2 regions of the Idiomarina sp. T82-3 genome follow, and region 1 is predicted to be linked to the other one. Evidence: predicted binding sites of a transcription regulator. Region 1 holds the regulator's gene; the other holds the start of a gene.
What was found. Region 1 encodes LexA, which represses DNA repair genes until DNA is damaged. Its sites were predicted from a motif close to TACTGTATNNNNATACAGTA; they were not measured.
Positions count from the first base shown of each region.

Region 1 (6,353 bases):
TAAGTCATGCCCGGCGCGCGCATGTTGAATATGGTTACGATAACGTTGATCGCGCCCATAATGGATGAAATACCCATGATGTGTACGGCGAATACGAACAGCGCTGTGGAGTCATTACTGTACGTTGTTGAGAGCGGCGCGTAGAACGTCCAGCCAAAGTCGGGACCGCCGCCTTCCATGAATAATGATGACAAAAGAATCACGAAGGCGAATGGAAGAATCCAAAAGCTCCAGTTATTCATGCGTGGCAATGCCATATCAGGTGCGCCAATCATCATCGGCACCATCCAGTTCGCAAGTCCCGTAAAGGCCGGCATTACGGCGCCAAAAATCATAACGAGTCCATGCACGGTGGTCATCTGGTTAAAAAACTGAGGCTCCACCAGCTGTAAACCCGGTTGAAAAAGTTCGGCACGAATGACCATCGCCATTGCACCGCCAACAAAAAACATAATTAAACTAAACCACAAATACATCGAACCAATATCTTTGTGGTTTGTGGTAAACAACCAACGAGTAATGCCAGACGGCTTATGATCGTGGTGTGCTTCGTGATTGTGATCGTCCACTACTGTGCTCATCACCGTCTCCTTATTTATTCATTGCTGCGTTAATGTCGGCGGCTTGTACCATCTCGCCCGTATCATTACCCCAGGCATTACGCTCGTATGTAATAACAGAAGCCAGCTCTTGCATTGTTAATTGCTGGGCAAAAGCTTGCATCGCTGATCCTTGGACACCGTGCAAAACAATATCAATGTGCTTATCGATATTTTCTGGCTTAGACGCAATCGGACTGCCTGCAAGCGCAGGGAAGGTGCCTGAAATGCCTTGACCGTTAGGCTGATGACATGCAGCACACGTACTGTTATAAATTTTCTCACCCATCGCCATTAACTCGTCCATCGACATTTCCATATCAAGCAATTCTTGCTGGCGCTTTTGCTCGGCAATTTGCTTTGCTTCTGTCTCGTCGATCCATTTAGCGTAGTCTTCAGGGGTCTTTGCAATTACAACGATGGGCATAAAGCCGTGGTCTTTGCCGCACAACTCGGCACACTGACCGCGATAAATACCGGGTTCATCAATTCGAGTCCAGGCTTCGTTAATAAAGCCGGGATTGGCATCCTTTTTAACGGCAAAATCAGGTACCCACCAACTGTGGATAACATCGTCAGAGGTGACGAGAAAACGAACCTTTTGACCCGTCGGCAAAACAAGTGGGTTATCGACCTCTCTAAGGTAGTTTTCACTCTTATCAAACTTATTATCTATTTGTTGTTGTTGAGTCGCTAAGCGACTAAAAAATTCTACTTCGCGATCAAAATATTTGTAGTGCCATTTCCATTGGGATCCGGTGACCTGAATAGTTACGTCAGCATCTGATGTATCTTCCATTGCTATTAAGGTCGATGTTGCAGGTATCGCCATACCCACCAAAATAAGGAACGGAATCAGCGTCCAAAGAATTTCAACCTTTACATTCTCATGGAACTTCGCGGGCTCACGACCGCGGGATTTGCGGTGTCTAATCATTGAATAGAACATCAGTCCAAAAACGACAACACCGATTACACAGCAGATATAAAATATCGTCATGTGCAAGTCGTAAACGTCCCGACTGACTTCTGTTACACCTTTCGTGAGGTTGAGGCTGCGCTCTTGGGAAAGCGCAGATGCACTATACAACAGGGGTAGTGCCCATAACGGCTTCATTTTCACGTGACTTCTCCTCTCATTCTTCTCTGCTTGAGCAAAATGCTAGCTTGGAAGAACAAAGAGGTAAGCAGAAAAAGGAACAGCTTCTCCCCAGAAATCACTTTCTCTACCAACTCTTTGTTGTAGTTTATAAGTTATACTAATTTATATAGTTGGGTAGTATCATTTATTAACTAAAATCTACACAAAGATCTAGATCAAAAACGTTAAATGGTTAAAAAGTGTCCATAAATGTTAAAAAAAAGGCTGCCGAAGCAGCCAGAAATGTATTAACCCTGTTGGGGGATTAGTGCAGGTGGGGGGTTAATACATCCTCTTCAAACATGAAGCTCTGGGTTTGGCTCACTCGAGATGATAGACGAATACGCTGCGCAGCGCGCTTGTCGAAGCCACTAACCCAAGCGACCACAACGTCACTGGTTCCTGATAATACGGCTTGTTCGAGTGCCCATGCGCGATCGTCCGTCTTGCCTGGGCGTAGCCAACGAATACGTTGGCGAGGAATACCTGCGTTAACAAGTTGTTGTACAAAACTCGCCTGTCCGCCGATAACTGTAATCCAGCGCTGTCCGATGCTGTGTACTGCCGCTTCAAGTGCCGCTGATAAGCTAGGCGGAACAACATTAGGCGTAATCACTTCGGCCTGTTGATTGTTGTATGTCCATAGTCCAGGGTGATTGCTGCTGTTTGATTGTAGTCTTTTCATAAAGATGCTCCGTTACGAATGATGCCAACGGCAAGTCCTTCGATAGCAAATACTTGCTGGGCAAGGTCGACAACAATCGTAGAGAACTCTTCGTTCTCGGGATGCAATAGTACTTGACGACCTTTTTGTTCAAACCGTTTAACCGTGACTTCGTCTTCAACGCGGGCGACTACAATCTGCCCATTGCGCGCTTGTTCAGTTTTATGGACAGCGAGCAAATCACCGTCCAAAATTCCAATATTTCTCATGCTCATCCCGTTAACACGAAGCAAAAATTGTGCACTGGGATAAAACATTGATTCATCGAGTTGATAATGGCGTTCGATATGCTCTTGGGCCAATATGGGCTCACCAGCTGCCACTTGACCAATGAGCGGCAAGCCAAGCTCTTCTTCTATATCTTCAGCCACTAAGCGAATGCCGCGAGACATGCCCGGCATGATTTCAATCACGCCCTTTTTGGCTAACGCTTTTAAATGCTCTTCAGCAGCGTTGGCTGAGCGAAAGCCCAACCGACTCGCGATTTCGGCGCGCGTAGGCGGCATACCGGTTGCTTGTAAGTTATCTTTAATTAACTCAAGAATTTCGGCTTGTCTGGGAGTCAGTGGACGCATAGCAATTACCTGTTTATCTGTACAGTATACTGTGAGTATATACAGGTATTGTTGAGATGCAAGTCATTTTATTCGACGACTTTTTCGAACGGAATTGTTATGATTATTGTCTTACTGTTTTAAACGCAAGGGTAGCAAGGAATATCATGACCGCGGTGAGTTGGAGTTACGCGCTCTTTAAACATCCTATCCGTTGGATGACACGAGCAATGACCATAATTGATAAGCCTGAGGCCGATCAGGCGGATATCACGGTAGCACCTGTAGTGTACGTGATGCGCTCAAATGCCAAGTCTGACTTCGCCATTTTGCAGCGTTCCGCGCGTGAAAATCAGCTACCCGATCCTCAACAGCCCCTGTACATCAACGGAAAGTCGTTTGATCGAGTGCTACTGTTACCGGAGCGCGATGACGCCGCTTCAGCACGAGCACTTTCGCAATTTCAAGCGCTACTAGAAGCGCATCAAGCCGATCCTGAGCTGGATGTACAATTACTCCCAGTGGGGATATTTTGGGGCCGCAAGCCCGGACAAGAGGCCCACGCGGGAAATGCCATGACCGGTGACTTAGATAACCCGGGGCATTTGCGTAAGTTCTGGTTGATCATGTTCTCCGGGCGTCAAGTTCTATGCCGCATGTCGCGTCCTGTAAGCTTAGGCCAGATGAGTCGTCAAAGTGGCGCCGATTATCGTATCGCGCATAAACTAGCGCGTGTGGCACGGGTCCACTTTGTGCGCATGCGTTATGCGGTTGCGGGTCCTAAATTGAGCGATCGCAATGAACTTTTGAACCAGCTTCTGAAAACACCGGCGCTTAAAAAGGCGATAAAAGATGAGCAACGCTCGAATAAAGTGGATGAGGCGCAAGCCTTAAAAAAGGCTAAAGGCTATTTAAACGAAATTGCCGCAAACTACAGCGAAACCCTGGTACGTGTATTAGATCGCTTTATGACATGGATGTGGAGTCGAATCTATAACGGTATCGATGTACGCGGCGCCGATGAAGTGCGTAAGCTTGCTCAGCAAGGGCATGAAATCATTTATGTACCTTGTCACCGAAGTCATATGGATTACTTGCTGCTAAGTTACGTTATCTATAAGCAAGGTCTTGTACCTCCGCATATCGCCGCAGGGGTTAATTTAAACTTTTTCCCTGTGGGTTCGATTTTCCGCCGTGGCGGCGCATTCTTTATTCGTCGTTCGTTTCGCGGCAACAAGCTCTATTCATCTGTATTTCGTGAGTATCTATGCTGGTTGTTCCAGAAAGGCTACCCGGTCGAATACTTTACCGAGGGTGGACGCTCACGTACGGGGCGTTTATTGCCGCCTAAGACGGGTATGTTTGCCATGACCGTGCAAGGTATGTTGAGAGGTCAGCAAAGACCGATTTCGATTGTACCCGTGTACTTAGGTTATGAGCACGTAATGGAGGTAGCAACTTACCTCAAAGAGCTCAAAGGTAAAAATAAAGAGAAAGAATCGTTGTTCCAAGTTTTGAAGTCCGTCACTAAGCTGAAAAACTTTGGTCAGGGATTTGTTACTTTCGGCTCGCCCATCGATTTAAAAGCCTATATGGATGACCATGTTGATGACTGGCAGCGTTCTGTCACACGAGGCGCAGAAGAGCCCGAAAGACCCAGTTGGTTAACACCGACGGTCAATGGCTTAGCCGAGCAAGTCATGCGCGGTATCAATGATTGTGCGGCTGCCAATAGCGTTAATCTCACGGCATTGGCGCTATTAAGTTCGGAGCATAATGCGCTAACGCGAGAAGAACTGATTGCCCAAATCAATGTTTACCTGAATTTACTACGCGAGGTGCCATATACGCATCACGTCAACGTACCTGAGCAGTCAGCAGAAGAGCTGTTGTCGTTGGCGCTACGCACCGATAAGTTTGACGTAGAAGATGACTCAATGGGGCAGGTCATCTCCTTGCACGCAGCGAATGCTATTGCAATGACGTATTACCGAAATAATGTACTTCACTTAATGATATTACCCGGTGTGATTGCATCTTTGATTCATGCCAAGCAAAAAGTGAACGTCACAACTATTATCGAGCGTTGTAGCGCGGTATACCCCATGTTGCAGGCTGAGTTATTTTTGTCACACAGCGACAAGGATTTAGATACTTGGGTGCGTGCTATCGTAGAAGAATTAGAACGCCAACAGCTTATTAGCCTTGATGGTGAGATGGTGCGCGCAGCAAACCGCGAAACGGCGGCGTGGTTACAACTTAAATTATTGGCGGGCAGCGCAAGCGAGACGTTACAGCGTTATGCAATCGTTTTAGAGTTGTTGCAGCAAGCGCAGCCGATTAAGCGTGCCGAACTTGAGCGTCAGTCGATAACGCTCGCTGAACGACTCAGCTCGATTCATGGCATTGATGCGCCAGAGTTCTATGATAAGAAAGTCATGACAAGTTTTATCGCAAGCCTTAAGGCCCAATCTCTCTTGCAAGTCAACGATGATGGCGATCAAGTGGCTGCGCCTGAAATAGGTCCATTAAGTGACGACATAGATGAGTTGCTCGATCCGACAATCTTGCAGACGATTCGTCAATCGGTGCAACAGTTGATGGTCAGCGCAGACTAAATGCGTTGACCATCCGCTCGACTCATTAATACCAGTAGTGAAGCGCAAGGCTGACGCCAATAACCATTCCAATGTAGTGATTATGCAGAAAGGCTTGGAAACAGGCCTTAGGTGCTCGTTCTCGTATCATCCAATGTTGATAACTAAACAGACAAGCGGCGGCTATGAGACCGAGCCAAGCGTACCACTGCACATTGAGGTGATGCCAAACCACGGCGAGAATAATTAAAGTCACAACCTGCAAGACAGCGATAATGAGTCTATCGTAACGACCGAACAGGATGGCTGTACTTTTTATGCCTACTTTGAGGTCATCTGCTCGATCCGCCATAGCGTACTCGGTATCGTAGGCAATGGTCCAAACGATATTAGCAATAAATAAGCCACCCGCAAGCCACCATTGATCGCTATTCAGCGCACTAAATGCCATCAAAATACCGAAGCTAAACGCGATACCTAACACGACTTGAGGAAGTTGTGTCCAGCGTTTGCAAAATGGATAGAGAGATGCCACACCGGCTGCGGCAAAAGCCAGCATAATGGTTTGTGTATTAAACTGAAGCACCAGCAGAAATGCGAGTATCAAAAGTCCAAAGAATAACAGGATGGCCTCGGTGCTGTTGACCTCACCGGCAGCAAGAGGGCGTAATTTTGTGCGCTCCACATGACCATCAAGATTACGGTCTGCGAAGTCATTAATCACACAGCCTGCTGAGC
Region 1 is NZ_LSBQ01000010.1:47,211-53,563, reverse strand. Features, by position in the region: gene ctaD (cytochrome c oxidase subunit I) at 1-581, opposite strand, end outside; gene coxB (cytochrome c oxidase subunit II) at 592-1,716, opposite strand; gene AWU56_RS07815 (hypothetical protein) at 2,006-2,425, opposite strand; gene lexA (transcriptional repressor LexA) at 2,422-3,039, opposite strand; gene plsB (glycerol-3-phosphate 1-O-acyltransferase PlsB) at 3,186-5,636, shown strand; gene ubiA (4-hydroxybenzoate octaprenyltransferase) at 5,662-6,353, opposite strand, start outside.

Region 2 (6,353 bases), on a different contig from region 1:
TTCTTTATTGATTAAGGACTCGTCAAATAACGGCGCCATGAACATCGCGGAGAAATAATCTAATGCTCGCGAGAGTGCTCGGGTTTGACAGTCAAAGAAAAAATTACAGAATTCAGAGCCTGTCCAAGCGTTTTGTTGTCCACCGTAGGCACTCAAAAACTCGGAGAACTCGTTAGCATCCGGAAAGCGTTCGTTCCCTAAAAACAGCATGTGTTCTAGGAAGTGGGCGAGACCTTGGGTTTCAAGCGGGTCATTGAAATGACCCGCGCGCACAGCCAGCGATGCCGATGCCTTTTTACTGTGTGGGATCTGAACGCACACCACTGACAGTCCATTGGGCAGTTTTAGTGTACGGAAAGACCGCGGATCTTTTGGGCTCTTTATAACTTCACCGAGCTCTTCTATGAGCGGTTGCGTCATAGGAACTTATCCCATTAAGGTTCGAGCGGGGTATCGAAGTTTTCTGGTTTATCAAAATCACCCGACAAACGGGCGAGTTGACCGTCTTCAAAATCGAGTATCAATTCCTTATGGAAAGGTTCACCCTCATTTGGATTCATGTCATAAACATAGACCCAACGCTCGCTGTTAAAGCTGTTTTCAGCGACCGGACGCCCTAATACGTAAGCAACTTGTTCCTGTGACATACCTACGCGTAATTTGTCGACATCGCGTTGTTCAAGGTAATTACCTTGAGGAATATCAATTCGATATACCCAATCGTTTAACACTGAGCAACCTGAGAGACCTGCGACGACCGCAACAGCGGCCAAAGTTTTTCCGATTTGTTTCATTAACTACTCTTACCGTTAAATGTTGTCACCGATGATAAACAAACAAAACCGAGTTAGCTAGCATTGGCGCAGGAAAACTTAATGAATAAGTAACTCCCGGGCGTTGTCTTTAGTTTTTTCGGTAATGCTATCGCCACCCAATAAGCGAGCGAGCTCATCAATTCGCTGTTCTTCGTTAAGCTGCCAAACTTGCGTTTCTGTTTGTGCGCCATCGGTTTGTTTGAGTACCTGCATTTGATGATGTCCCTTAGCAGCCACTTGCGGTAAGTGAGTGACACAGATAATTTGGCACTGCTCGCCTAGACTCCGTAACATTGAACCCACAACCGCTGCGGTGGGTCCACTCACTCCGACATCGACCTCGTCAAACATCATGGTCGGTACCGTATTTTGATTGGCACACATGACCTGTATGGCAAGACTGATGCGTGATAGTTCCCCGCCCGATGCAACTTTACTAAGCGCTTGTAGCGGCTGCCCAGGGTTGGTGGTCACGGTAAAGCAGATTTCGTCGGTGCCCCAGAGCGTTGCTGTGGCTTTGTCATCATGATCAACTTGGATGACAAATTCACCATGGGGCATGTTTAACTTATGCATGGCGCGGGAAATTTCGGCACTCAGTTTGTCCGCTGCTTTTTTTCGGCTTGTCGATAGCTTAAGCGCCGCTTGTCGATAAACGGTACGTAATGCTTGACGTTGCTCAGCGAGTTGTTCGTTATCTTCCTCAGCGCGTTCGAGTTCATCCAATTGTTGTTGCAATTGCTGATGATGTTGATAAAGGTCGAGTGGCGCGACATGATGTTTTTTAGCGAGCGCAATCGCTTGGCTCATCCGTTGTTCAGTAACTTCGAGTTGCTCAGGATCAATATCTAATTGGTCTTGATAATTACGCAGTTCTAATGCTGTTTCTTCGATATGAACTTTAGCTTGTTCAAGCAGTGCTAAAATAGGCTGGATTTGCTCATCGAGCTCGGCGGATTCTTCCAATCGGCCGTGGGCGGCTTGAATGAGTCCCGATACATTATTGTGCTCGCCGTCATAAAGCGCATTTAGAGCAAAGGCACTGTTTTCCGTTAAGGCGCGAACATGAGTCAACCGTTTGTGGTCACTCTCAAGTTGCTCAAATTCGCCCTCTCCGATATTAAATTCATTGAGCTCTTTAACCTGATAACTTATTAGTTGTTTCTGTGCTGCTAATTCTTCTTTGCGCTGCTGATGTTGGCGAAAACGCTTTTCGGTAGCCGCCCAGTTACGGTAGCTTTCTTGTACTTCTGTAATAAGTTCAGCATGCTGAGCGAACTGATCAAGTAATTCGCGCTGGTGCTCTTCTTTTACCAACAGCTGGTGTTCATGCTGACCATGAATATTGACCAATGTTGGCGCTAATGTGCGTTGCTGTGTGAGCGTCACCGGCGCGCCGTTAACCCAAGCCCGTGAACGACCATCTTTACTAATAGTACGGCGCAATACACACTCGAGGTCATCATCAAACTCGTTGTCGACGAGCCAGCGGTGAGCGGGACTGTCGTGAGTGATAGTGAAGCGCGCACTGATGTCCGTTTTGTCGCAGCCCGGTCTCACCCAGTTGGCATCGGCACGTCCACCCAGGCATAGCCCGAGCGCATCCAGTGCGATAGATTTACCTGCACCGGTCTCACCGGTAATGGCGGTCATCCCGTTTTTAAACTCGATATCTAACTGCTTGACGATTGCAAAATTGCGAATGTGTAACTCAGTCAACATGGCTGGGCTCCTCACAATAAAAAGAACAGTAATACTGTTTACCTATACAGTATATACAGTAGTTATACAGTATTATTGTTCAATTGCAATGCAAAGAGTGACTTTTTTTTAGTCAGTTAGAAAAGACGGCTGCCCCAACCCAACTTGTTACGTAATACATGGTAGTAGCTGTGTGTTGTCGGATGCACCATCGTCAAGGTATGCGGGTGTTTTTCGATAATGACCTCATCACCTGGCATGACATCAAGACGCCCATGACCATCGCAACTGATTTGTAAATGATCGTTGTCCTTGGCTGCACGCAGTCGCACTCGGGAGTTTGCGTCGAGCACAATCGGACGACTACTCAGTGTATGCGGAAACATGGGGACCAAGGTAATAGCATTTAGGTTTGGGTGCAGAATAGGACCACCGCCGGACAGAGAGTAAGCCGTCGAGCCGGTGGGTGTCGCGATGATGACGCCATCGGAACGTTGCGAAAAGACAAATTGATCATCGACATAAAGTTCAAACTCGATCATGTGAGCGACTTTGTCTGAATGAAGAACAATTTCGTTCACCGCCACACCTTGTTGTTTAATTGACTCGCCTTTAACCGAGGCCGAGAGCAAGAAGCGTTCTTCTCTCACATAGTCACCCGCTAGCACATCCATCAGCGCGCTCACTGCGTCCTCTGGCGCTAAATCGGTCAAGAAGCCAAGGTTACCTCGATTCACTCCAATAACCGCCACATCGTGATCACACAATGCGCGGGCAGCACCGAGCATATTGCCATCACCGCCGACGACTACCGCAATGTCGGCCCATTGTCCTAACTTCTCAAGTGAGCCCGTGTCGATGCAACTGCTTGGTTGCACCTGGGTGGCACAGCGTTCTTCCAAACAGACCTCATACTGACTTTCGCACAAGGCACTAATAAGTGCCTCAAGTGTGTGACGAGTGCCAGTATCATTAATTTTTCCTAAAAGCGCGACGCGCTTAAATGCGGGTTGTTTCATAGGGCTTACCGCTATCCTCTAGTCGTGAGTTAACGCTACGTGTTGCGTTAATTTTTATCAAGCGAAATAAAGGTCTTGAATCTTAATCGGACTATCCCCACATAACAACGCATACGTTCATTCGACATTTAAAGAGTATGGGTTATGAGTGATAAGCAACCAAATCAAACAACTGAGAACTTTGAGCAGCAAGCACAAGAAGCCGCTCAACAAGAGGCCGCAAAAGAGGCGGCTGAGCAGGCGGCTGAACAGGCGCTTGGTAGCGACGAACAACCAGAGACCCAGCAGCAAACAGCTGCGGCGGCAGACAATCAAGCGGACCGTATTGCGGAGCTTGAGCTCGCGTTAACTAAGGCCGAAGCCAAAGTGAACGAGCAAAAGGAGTCGGTATTGCGTAGTCAGGCGGAAATGGAAAACGTACGTCGTCGCGCGAGTCAAGATGTTGAGAAGGCGCATAAATTTGCGTTAGAGAAGTTCGCCAACGAGCTACTCACGAGTGTTGATAACCTTGAGCGCGCGATGCAAGCGGCTGATACCGAAAACCCAGAGTTAAAAAGCTTTTTAGAAGGTATTGAGCTGACGTATAAAAGTCTGACATCAACGCTGGATAAATTTGGCGTAAAAGCGGTCGGCGAAGAGGGCGAGGTCTTTAATCCAGACCTGCACCAAGCGATGTCGATGCAAGAATCGGCGGAGCATAAAAACAACACGATTATCGCCGTTATGCAGAAAGGGTATGAGCTCAACGGACGTTTACTGCGCCCAGCCATGGTGATGGTGGCACGTAATAGTAACGGCGGCGTGGATACAAAAGCATAATTTGTAAGAGAAATTATGTTTTAGGGCTTGTAATTTTAGATACAGCCCCCAAATAACAGTTATCGAAATCATTAACGCTCAAACCAGAGCGGTTTGAACAGAATAGAAGTAGTGGAGATTAATTATGGGTAAAATCATCGGCATTGACTTGGGTACAACAAACTCATGTGTCGCGGTTTTAGACGGCGGCAAACCTCGTGTTATTGAAAACGGTGAAGGGGATCGTACAACCCCATCTGTCGTCGCATTTACCGACGATGGCGAAACGTTGGTAGGCGCACCGGCGAAACGCCAAGCAGTCACCAACCCGAATAAAACCTTGTTTGCTATCAAGCGCCTGATCGGTCGTCGTTTCCAAGATGATGAAGTTCAGCGCGACATTGGCATAATGCCTTATAACATTGTCAAAGCAGACAATGGTGATGCTTGGGTAGAAATCGATGGCGATAAAAAAGCGCCACCGCAAATTTCTGCTGAAGTATTGAAGAAAATGAAGAAAACCGCAGAAGAGTTTTTAGGTGAGAAAGTCACCGAAGCGGTTATCACTGTACCTGCATACTTTAACGACGCTCAGCGTCAGGCAACAAAAGACGCTGGCAAAATCGCGGGCTTAGAAGTTAAGCGTATCATCAACGAGCCAACCGCAGCTGCACTGGCTTACGGCATGGATAAGAAGTCCGGCGACAACGTTATCGCTGTTTATGACTTAGGTGGTGGTACGTTCGATATCTCGATCATCGAAATCGACGAAGTCGAAGGCGAGCATACCTTTGAAGTACTGGCGACAAACGGTGACACGCACTTAGGTGGTGAAGACTTTGATAACCGTTTGATTAACTACTTGGTTGAGCAGTTCGAGAAAGATCAAGGCATCGATTTACGTAAAGATCCTTTGGCGATGCAACGTCTGAAAGAAGCCGCCGAAAAAGCGAAAATCGAGCTGTCTTCTGCGCAACAAACGGAAGTCAACTTGCCATATATCACGGCTGATAACACCGGCCCTAAGCACTTAGCGATTAAAGTAACACGCGCTAAATTAGAATCGTTGGTTGAAGACTTGATTAAGAAGTCGCTTGAGCCATTGAAGCAAGCACTGGCTGATGCTGATATGTCAGTGAGCGATGTTAAAGACATCATCATGGTCGGTGGTCAAACACGTATGCCTAAAGTTCAACAGGCCGTGACTGACTTCTTTGGCAAAGAGCCACGCCGTGACGTCAACCCAGATGAAGCCGTAGCACTAGGTGCAGCTGTTCAAGCCGGTGTTTTACAAGGCGATGTGAAAGACGTATTGCTGCTTGACGTTTGTCCGCTGTCATTAGGTATCGAAACCATGGGCGGCGTAATGACCAAGTTGATCGAGAAAAACACCACGATTCCAACAAAAGAATCGCAAACATTCTCGACCGCAGAAGACAACCAGTCAGCTGTAACGATTCATGTATTGCAGGGTGAACGTAAACGCTCAAGCGATAACAAATCGCTAGGTCAGTTTAACCTCGAAGGTATTCGTGCAGCGGCGCGCGGTGTACCGCAAATCGAAGTGACCTTTGACATTGACGCTGACGGTATCTTACATGTGTCGGCGAAAGATAAAGACACCGGTAAAGAGCAGAAGATCACCATCAAAGCTTCATCAGGTCTTGATGAGGATGAAGTCGAAAAAATGGTTAAAGACGCGGAAGCACACGCTGAAGATGACAAAAAGTTTGAAGAGTTAGTGCAAGCGCGTAACCAAGCCGACGGCTTAGTGCACGCAACGCGTAATCAGTTGAAAGAAGTCGGCGAAGCCTTGTCAGAAGATGATAAGAAAGCCATCGAAACAGCCTGCGACGAACTTGAGCAAGCTTCTAAAGACGGCGATAAAGACGCTATCGAAGCGAAGTCTCAAGCGTTGATGGAAGCTTCACAAAAACTGATGGAAGCTGCTCAGCAACAGCAAGCACAACAAGGTGGTGCAGAAGCCGGTGCAGAGCAAGCACAATCATCTAAAGATGAT
Region 2 is NZ_LSBQ01000003.1:105,363-111,715, forward strand. Features, by position in the region: gene AWU56_RS02780 (insulinase family protein) at 1-420, opposite strand, end outside; gene AWU56_RS02785 (outer membrane protein assembly factor BamE) at 435-794, opposite strand; gene recN (DNA repair protein RecN) at 873-2,537, opposite strand; gene nadK (NAD(+) kinase) at 2,654-3,535, opposite strand; gene grpE (nucleotide exchange factor GrpE) at 3,680-4,354, shown strand; gene dnaK (molecular chaperone DnaK) at 4,479-6,353, shown strand, end outside.
Region 2: a site for LexA is predicted at 2,570-2,589, ahead of recN (DNA repair protein RecN). Genes of this name have one in related genera too.